DNA from 3 places in the Agarivorans sp. Z349TD_8 genome. Region 2 is predicted to be linked to each of the others. Evidence: predicted binding sites of a transcription regulator. Region 2 holds the regulator's gene; each other region holds the start of a gene.
The links. Region 2 encodes NrdR, which represses ribonucleotide reductase genes. Its sites were predicted from a motif close to AAACACNANATNTNGTGTTT; they were not measured.

Region 1 (3,284 bases), 970 kb from region 2:
TGTTTATTGGAACCCATAATCGCGTCTACTGGACAAGCTTGAATGCACTTGGTGCAACCGATACAAGCATCTTCAATAATAAAGGCGACTTTTTTACGGTCGTCTTCTTTCACTGCAGCTGCATCTAAAGGGATTGCTTCCACACCGAGTAAATCTGCGATTTTAGCGATAGTTTCGTCCCCGCCGGGAGGGCACTTATTGATGGGCTCACCATTGGCGATGGCTTCGGCGTAGGGACGACATCCAGGGTGACCACACTGGCCACACTGCGTTTGCGGCAATAAGCTTTCGACTTGATCCGCAATTGGATTGCCTTCCACCTTATATTTAATTGCGGCATAACCAAGAATGGCGCCAAATACTAAGGCCAATAGAGTAATGGTAATTAAGGCTACTAACATGCTGTGGTTACTTAATTAGGCCGGCAAAACCGACGAAGGCTAAAGACATGAGTCCAGCGGTGATCATCGCGATCGCAGCCCCTTTAAAAGGGAGGGGAATATCGGCAACGACTAAACGTTCGCGCATGGCAGAAAATAGTATCAGTACTAATGAGAAACCGACCGCAGCCCCAAAACCATAAATGATGGACTCAAATAGATCATGCTGCTCATTTATATTTAATAGCGCCACGCCCAACACCGCACAGTTGGTGGTAATTAAGGGTAAATAGATCCCCAATACGCGGTGCAATGCGGGGCTAGCTTTTTGGACAAACATTTCCGTAAATTGAACCACAACTGCGATCACAAGGATAAAACTCATGGTACGCAAATAGGTGATATCTAGTGGTGCCAAAATATACTGTTCGACCAGATACGAGCACATAGAAGCCAGAGTCAATACAAATGTAGTGGCTAATGCCATTCCTATAGCGGTTTCTACTTTGCTAGAAACCCCCATGAAGGGACACAGGCCCAAGAACTTAACCAGTACAAAGTTGTTAACCAGTACGGTACTAATCAATAACAACAGATATTCAGTCATTTATATAAGATGCAGCCAAACAAAAGCGTATTATCCCCGTTTGTGGTCTTTATAACAACCGTGAGATCACTGTGGAAAAAGGCCATAAATTTTGCCGTGATTTGTGGAGCATTTTTAGGCAAACAGATCAGCTTTTTTAGCTTAGCTTGATCTTGATCATTTGATTTTGCTTTAACGTTTAAACTTCTCGACTACCATATCTAGTGGGAACTACAATTCTCAACCACAATATATGGTTATCCGATCATCCAGATGCTTTTTTATACAATATCGACAGCTAAGCCTTTGGTAGCGCGGGTTCCGCAATTTTCTAATGAATGAGTGAGTAAAATTGGAGCGTAAATCGTGAAAACAGTCGTGATCAAGCGAGACGGAAGCCGTGTACCTTACGACGCTAAACGGATTGTTGACGCCGTATTGAAAGCCGCAGAGGCTTTAGGCGTAAAAGATAATCTTGTCGCATTACAAATAGCGCAGCAGGTGACCGAACAATTTATCAATCTGGCAGAAGTTGATATCAACGACATTCAAGCCTCAGTTGAAAATTGCCTGATGGAAAATGACAATAAGACTTTGGCTCGCGCCTATATTGAGTATCGTCATGATCGAGATGTTGCCCGCGACAAACGTAGCGTTTTAAATAACGAAATCAGAGGACTGGTCGAGCAAAGTAATGCCGCCTTGCTTAATGAGAACGCCAATAAAGATAGCAAAGTGATCCCGACTCAACGTGATCTTTTAGCCGGGATTGTTGCAAAGCATTATGCGAAAACCCATTTGTTACCTCGAGATGTTGTTAAGGCTCACGATAGCGGTGAGATCCACTTCCATGACTTAGACTACGCTCCATTTTTCCCGATGTTTAATTGTATGCTAATTGACCTTGAAGGCATGCTCACTGGTGGTTTTAAAATGGGCAATGCTGAAATTGAGACGCCAAAGTCCATTTCTACAGCAACTGCGGTGACAGCGCAGATTATTGCTCAGGTTGCGAGTCATATTTATGGTGGCACGACTATCAATCGAATTGATGAGATTCTGGCGCCTTATGTTCTCAAAAGTCATGAAAAGCATTTAGCTACTGCTAAACAATGGGAAATAGCGGATCAAGAGGCTTATGCGAAAGCACAAACTGAGAAAGAATGTCATGATGCTTTTCAGTCTTTAGAGTATGAAGTGAATACTTTACATACAGCCAACGGGCAAACACCGTTTGTCACCTTCGGTTTTGGTTTAGGCTCCTGTTGGGCGGCACGGTTGATTCAGCGCTCAATTTTGCAAAATCGTATTGCAGGTTTAGGCAAAAATGCCAAAACCGCAGTATTCCCTAAATTGGTCTTTGCGATTAAAGATGGTTTAAATCATAAGCCTGAAGATCCGAGTTACGATATTAAACAACTTGCCTTAGAGTGTGCATCCAAACGAATGTACCCTGATATTTTGAACTACGACAAAGTCGTTGAAGTGACCGGTTCTTTTAAAACCCCAATGGGGTGTCGCAGTTTCTTGGGACCTTATCAAGAGGGCGGTAAAGAAGTCCATGATGGTCGAAATAACCTCGGTGTTGTCAGTTTAAATTTACCGCGGATAGCCATCGAAGCAAAAGGGGATGAACAACGATTCTATGAGTTGTTAGACCAACGATTAAGTATCGCCAAGCAAGGTCTTGATACCCGAATAGAGCGTCTAAAAGGGGTGAAAGCCAAAGTTGCTCCTATTTTATATATGGAAGGAGCTTGTGGTGTTCGCTTAAACGCCGAAGACGATGTCTCCAAAATATTTGAAAATGGTCGAGCTTCTATTTCATTGGGTTATATTGGTCTACATGAAACAGTAAATGCTTTATATGCTGATGACCAACATGTTTACGATAGTAAACAGTTACGACAAAAGGCCCTTGGGATCGTAACGGCGCTGAAACAAGCAACTCTGCGTTGGGAGAAAGAAAGTGGGTATGCTTTCAGCTTGTATAGTACGCCTAGTGAGAATTTATGTGACCGTTTCTGCCGTTTAGATGCGAAGAAGTTTGGGGTGATAGCAGGAGTCACGGATAAAGGTTATTACACCAATAGTTTCCATTTGGATGTAGAGAAACAGGTCAATCCCTTTGATAAGATCGACTTTGAACAACCTTACCCTGCGATCTCTAGCGGCGGGTTTATTTGCTATGGTGAATATCCAAATATGCAACATAATACAGAAGCCCTAGAAGACGTTTGGGACTATAGCTATGATCGGGTGCCTTATTATGGGACAAATACACCGATTGATGAGTGTTATGAATGTCATTTTACGGG
Region 2 (3,284 bases):
GACTTGTAGCCAAATGTTCACCGCACGGGCACTAGGACTAATGCTAAGTACTTCGGCTAAACCATCCACATGTCCACTAACAATATGTCCCCCAAAGCGACTTGTGGCTAACATCGCCTTTTCCAAGTTCACTTTATCACCCTGCTTACAACCAGCTAAAGAAGTTAGACTCAAGGTTTCAGTTGAGACATCTGCACAAAAATATTGTCCGCCATACTCAACCACAGTTAAACAAATCCCGTTAACTGCAATACTATCCCCTAAACAAACATCTTCCATATTTAGCTTGGCGCAGGCAATTCTCAAACGTACATCACCCTGACGATGCTCCAAGCTCTTTATTTCACCGAGAGCTTCAATGATACCAGTAAACATTATTATTACGCTTCCTCATTCTGGGGAACCCAGATGGTTTTTGTGTCTGGACCAATACGACGAATATCTAGGCAACGCCAAGATTGAAGCTGCTTCATCTGTTGGTATCCGTTAAGAGCCACCAAACTTTGAGCATCCGCGCCCATCAGTAGCCCCGCCTGATAAACAATCAACTGGTCAACCAAATTTGCTTTGAGTAAAGCTGCCGCCAAACTGGCCCCAGCTTCGACCCACAAGTCATTAATCTCCGCGGAAGCTAAAGCTGCCATAAGGCGCTCTAACCAATGCTCACCCTTAGCAATTGTGAATTGTTTCGCCACATCAAGTTGGTTTTGCTCAGCAAACCCAGCCAAGCATAGCGATGATGGGTCCTTAAAAATATCCAGTGTTTTTGGCGCAGAGTTCAAGCGTTGCTGACGATCGATAATCACCCTAAGCGGCTGGCGTAAGGTCGATCGATCGAGCTGTTCAGCCAAGCTGCCCAGTTGATGATGACGTACATTTAAACTTGCGTTATCCCGAATGACAGTTGTTGCAGTGGATAATATAGCGTGACTAGCAGCCCGCTCTCGTTGCACATCACTGCGGGCATGAGTCGAGGTAATCCACTGACTTTCACCATTGGCTAATGCCGTTTTAGCATCGATAGAACCCGCTAGCTTTAAGCGTACAAAGGGTCGCTTTCGCTCAACTCGGCTCAAGAAGCCAGGATTTAACGCACGAGCCGCCGATTCCATTAAGCCAAGACGAACCTTAACGCCTGCCTGTTCGAGCATGGCAATTCCCTTGCCCGCCACTTGTGGGTTGGGATCAATCATAGCAATTACCACTTCCGTGATCCCTAGCTCGACGATCATGGCAGCACAAGAACCAGTTCGACCTACATGGCTACAAGGTTCTAAGGTGACATAACAACACGCGCCATCAAGGCTGAAACCGGCTTGTTTTGCATCCGTAACTGCGTTTACCTCAGCGTGTTCTTGACCCGCTTGTCGATGGTAACCTTCACCGATGATACGACCATCTTTAACAATGACACAACCAACGTTAGGATTTGGTGCCGTGGTATATCGGCCCAGCTTCGCTAAGGCTATCGCCCGAGCCATAAATTGACAATCAAGTGCAGAAAACATTCGCTACTTTTCCAACTTAGCAATCTCTTCGCTAAACTCTTTAATGTCTTCAAAAGAATGATAAACCGATGCAAACCGCACATAAGCGACTTTATCCAACATGATCAACTGCTCCATCACCACCTTACCAATCAGTTTGGTCTCGACTTCTCGCTCACCAGTGGCTCGAAGGTGAGACTTTATTTTGTTCACCGCTTGTTCAACCTGATCAACACTCACAGGACGCTTTTCTAGCGCGCGCATCATACCTGAGCGCATTTTCTCTTCATTAAAAGGTTCGCGAATACCGTTGCCTTTGATAACTCGGGGCATCACCAGTTCCGCGACTTCAAATGAGGTAAAACGCTCATGACACTCTAAACATTCTCGACGTCTGCGCACTTGGTGGCCATCAGCAACCAAACGAGAATCAATAACTTTAGTTTCATGAGCGGAACAAAATGGACAGTACATGCGCATAACCTTTAAAAAACCTGCCGTGATTTTATCCGGTTAGGCAACGAAGGTACAGGCTCGCTATAAGCTAAGTGAGGAATATTTTGCAGCTTAAAATCATTCGCACTGATGAATCACACCATACATAGTTTATCAGCTCGTTCCAAAATAGCGCTCATCTACAACAGTAAATACCTATATTTAGCCAAATAATAATGCTCACAACTCAACGATTCCAAGCACAGTATCAACTAACTAGATATATTTAGAATATGCTTACCGCTATTACGAGTATATTTGACTATAAGCTTTGCTCACTCCAGTTCGACCAAAAGTAATCCTCTTATCAAAAGAATCACCAAGGAGGAAGCCAACTTTATTGGAGCTGACTCTGATCGATACTCAAACAGTAGTTGCACACTAAATGGATGATTTACACACTCGTTTGGCAACACCATCACCTTGCTCAATGAATCGGCATTCACGCTCTCGCCCGCCCTGAGAAGGATAAAAATTACATGTTTATAAAGAGCAACAAACTCTGGTAGTAAGGCCATTGGGATAGCGTAGCTTTGCTCACGGCAAAATAATTACCCGGCTAAAAATATCACCGCATGATTAATTCTAAATACGAGGCATTGATACAATGAAGATGCATAGTTTAACCTACGAGACATAAACCTGTAAGGCTCGAACCCGAAGACTGAGAGTTAAAGAGTAGGATAGCGAACGCCGCCGTATGCAAGCAGCTCGACGAAAATAGCTAGACTGCACATATAAAAATGCACGATAGCGGTTTACCTTCGCTAATTAGCAAGCACTAACAACATAAAAGCCCCCCAAATAAACAACTGTAGGATCACCAAACGCTTTGCATTTTTTAAAGTGCTCATATCCATTACATTTCTCTCTCTTAGAATTGACCAACCACGGTAGTAATTTGACTGTTCCTTACTATTTGAGATAACAAGCAAAAATAGCACCAATAATAAAGTAGTATCATTACTGAACTCAACCCACTAGTAATAAATAAAACAATAGTAGTTATTGACAACAAAGTCTATTTTACACACCAATAAAAAAAGGAGGCTCAAAGCCTCCTTTTTTAACACTGTTAGTCCCTAACTATTTCACTGGCTACTTAACCATAGACAGGGAAACGTTGGCAAAGTTCTAACACTTGGCCTTTGACACGCTCAATAACAGTATCATCTTGTAAATTATCCAGTACATCACACATCCAGCCCGCAAGCTCTTTTGCAGCTGCGACATCAATACCGCGACGAGTAATTGCTGGAGTACCAATACGTAAACCACTGGTCACAAAAGGTGAACGAGGAT
Region 3 (3,284 bases), 1.6 Mb from region 2:
CAATGGAACAGCCAAATAACAGCCAAAATGTTGACCACCAAGAAATAGCACATTTTGCAGGCTTAGCCTCCCGTTGGTGGGATGAACAAGGGGATTTTAAAACCCTGCACCAGATCAATCCATTACGTCTCGACTATATTGAGCGGGGAGCCAAGGGACTATTTGGCAAGCAAGTCCTCGACATCGGTTGTGGTGGCGGAATATTAGCCGAGAGTATGGCCCTGCGAGGGGCTGATGTGACTGCGATCGATATGGGGCAAGAGCAAATTGAAGTCGCCAAATTGCACGCCTTAGAAACCGGGGCACAATTAACTTATCTGCAGACTACCGCCGAACAGCACGCCGAACAACAGCCTGCCCAATACGATGTGGTGACATGCATGGAAATGCTTGAGCATGTGCCCGATCCAAGCTCGGTAATTGCAGCATGCGCCAAATTGGTCAAGCCCGGCGGTTACCTCTTTGTATCAACCATCAATCGTACCCCAAAAGCCTACCTGTTTATGATTCTGGCGGCAGAAAAACTGCTCAAGCTGGTTCCCAACGGAACCCATCAGCATGATAAATTTATCCGTCCTTCAGAGTTGCTCAGCTGGGCTGATGAGCACGGCCTACAAAGTCAGGCCATTACCGGGGTACAATTTTACCCAGTGATTGAGCACTTTCGCTTAAGCCCTAATGTCGATGTGAATTACATGTTACAACTTGCCAAGCAGGATCAGGATGAACAATAAACTTGCGGTACTATTTGATTTAGATGGTACTTTATTAGACACCGCGCCTGATCTTGCAGCGGCCGCAAATCATGTACTAGCGCAGCACCAGCAACCACTCATTAGTTTAAGTGATGCTCGAACTTTAAGCTCCCATGGTGCCATGGGGCTACTGGGTTTTGGTTTTGGCGAAAGTTGGCATCAACAAGAGCAAACCAAACTGCGTCAACAATTACTCGACTTTTATCAGTCGAACATCTGCATCGACACTAATTTATTCCCTGGCATTCAGCAAACCTTAGCCTACTTAGATGCAACATCTACACCTTGGGGGATCGTGACAAACAAACCTGAAAGTTTAAGTCGGCAATTACTTGCTTACTTTACTGAGTTTGCGAGCTGTGCAACGCTAGTCGGAGGCGATACGGTTAGCCAGCGGAAACCGCATCCGGAACCCATGTTACATGCCTGCCAACAACTCAAAGTAGCAGCGCAGCATTGTTTGTATGTTGGCGACGCTCTGCGTGACATCGAAGCTGGAAACAACACCCAGATGACGACTATTTTAGCCGAATGGGGCTATATTTCGGAAAATGACAATATCCACACTTGGCAAGCCGATTTACACTGTCAAAAAAGTGAGCAACTTGAACAGCTAATCGCCAAACATTTGGCTAAATTATAAACCGCTTCAAGTTTTCATAAAAATAAATAATTTTCTATTTTTATAGCAAAAAGAACTTGCATTAACGCCACGCTAACAAAGTCATATGGATAGCTAGTTAGTAAGCACTAACATATAGCAATTATCCGCATGTTATGCACAAGTTCTTCATTTTTCCAAGTCTTGCGAAATCGACAAAACCTCATTATCTTGTATCAAATAAATTTATAAACACTATATCTAGTAGTCAGGCAATATTTGCCATACTAGACAGCCAGTAGCACAAAATTAGGATATAGGCCCTCCATTCATGAATACAGATCTACTGATAACCAAACGTAGCGGTAAACAAGAAGCCATTAATTTGGATAAAATTCACCGAGTGATTACATGGGCCGCCGAGGGCCTTAAAAATGTATCCGTTTCACAGGTCGAACTAAAATCACATATTCAATTCTACGATGGTATGGCCACCAAAGATATCCATGAAACGATTATCAAGGCGGCTGCAGATCTAATTTCTCAAGAAACGCCCGATTACCAATTTTTAGCCGCTCGTTTAGCGGTTTTCCACTTACGAAAAAAAGCCTACGGTCAGTTTGAACCACCGAAGCTTTACGAACATGTGGTCAAACAATGTGAAGCTGGTCTTTATGACATGCATTTGCTGAAAGACTACACCGTGGAAGAATTTGCCCAAATGGATGAGTTTATCGATCACTGGCGCGATATGAACTTTTCCTATGCAGCAGTAAAACAACTGGAAGGTAAATATCTAGTACAAAACCGCGTCACTGGCACGATCTACGAAAGTGCCCAATTTTTGTATATCCTAGTAGCAGCCTGTTTATTTGCCCATTATGACAAATCAGTTCGCTTGGATTACATTCGCCGTTTTTACGATGCGACTTCTTTATTTAAGATTTCCTTGCCAACACCGATTATGTCGGGAGTACGCACCCCAACCCGTCAATTCAGCTCCTGTGTATTGATTGAGTGTGGTGATAGCTTAGAGTCCATCAACGCCACCGCATCATCGATTGTAACTTACGTATCACAGCGTGCGGGCATTGGCATCAACGCTGGACGGATCCGCGCCTTGGGTAGTGAGATCCGTGGGGGAGAAGCCTTCCATACTGGATGTATCCCTTTCTATAAGTATTTTCAAACGGCGGTTAAATGCTGTTCACAAGGTGGTGTGCGTGGTGGCGCTGCAACTATCTTCTATCCATTCTGGCATCTCGAAGTCGAGTCACTATTAGTACTCAAGAACAACCGAGGCGTTGATGATAACCGAGTTCGTCATATGGACTACGGGGTGCAACTGAATCGGTTAATGTACCAACGTTTGGTGAAGGGTGAAAACATCACTTTATTTTCGCCCAGCGATGTACCGGGTTTATATGATGCATTTTTCGAAGATCAAGATACCTTCGAGCAGCTTTATCTAAAATACGAGCAAGACGCTAGTATCCGTAAACAGGCGATTAAAGCCGTTGATTTGTTCTCTTTATTGATGCAGGAACGTGCTTCTACCGGACGTATTTATATTCAAAACGTCGACCACTGTAATACCCATAGCCCATTTGATCCGGCTCAAGCACCAGTTCGTCAATCAAACCTTTGTTTAGAGATTGCACTGCCCACCAAACCGTTACAGCATGTGCATGATGAAAATGGTGAAATCGCCCTATGTACTCTATCGGCTTTCAATTTAGGTGCAATTGAAGATCTCAACGAATTGGAAGACTTGTCAGATCTTGCAGTTCGAGCCTTAGATAGCTTACTCGATTACCAAGACTACCCCATACTAGCAGCGAAAAAAGGGTCATTTGGCCGTCGCACCCTAGGGATTGGGGTCATTAACTATGCCTATTATTTGGCTAAGAATGGTTCCAAATACAGTG

Region 1: the regulator NrdR is predicted to act here: its motif matches at 1,209-1,228, upstream of nrdD (anaerobic ribonucleoside-triphosphate reductase).
Region 3: the regulator NrdR is predicted to act here: its motif matches at 1,607-1,626, upstream of nrdA (class 1a ribonucleoside-diphosphate reductase subunit alpha).

The regions. Positions count from the first base shown of each region.
Region 1 is NZ_CP194037.2:2,447,098-2,450,381, forward strand. It holds gene rsxB (electron transport complex subunit RsxB) at 1-401, opposite strand, end outside; gene rsxA (electron transport complex subunit RsxA) at 409-987, opposite strand; gene nrdD (anaerobic ribonucleoside-triphosphate reductase) at 1,333-3,284, shown strand, end outside.
Region 2 is NZ_CP194037.2:3,413,110-3,416,393, forward strand. It holds gene ACRRS1_RS15400 (riboflavin synthase) at 1-375, opposite strand, end outside; gene ribD (bifunctional diaminohydroxyphosphoribosylaminopyrimidine deaminase/5-amino-6-(5-phosphoribosylamino)uracil reductase RibD) at 381-1,508, opposite strand; gene nrdR (transcriptional regulator NrdR) at 1,512-1,961, opposite strand; gene glyA (serine hydroxymethyltransferase) at 3,085-3,284, opposite strand, start outside.
Region 3 is NZ_CP194037.2:1,831,002-1,834,285, reverse strand. It holds gene ubiG (bifunctional 2-polyprenyl-6-hydroxyphenol methylase/3-demethylubiquinol 3-O-methyltransferase UbiG) at 3-734, shown strand; gene ACRRS1_RS08335 (HAD family hydrolase) at 724-1,398, shown strand; gene nrdA (class 1a ribonucleoside-diphosphate reductase subunit alpha) at 1,688-3,284, shown strand, end outside.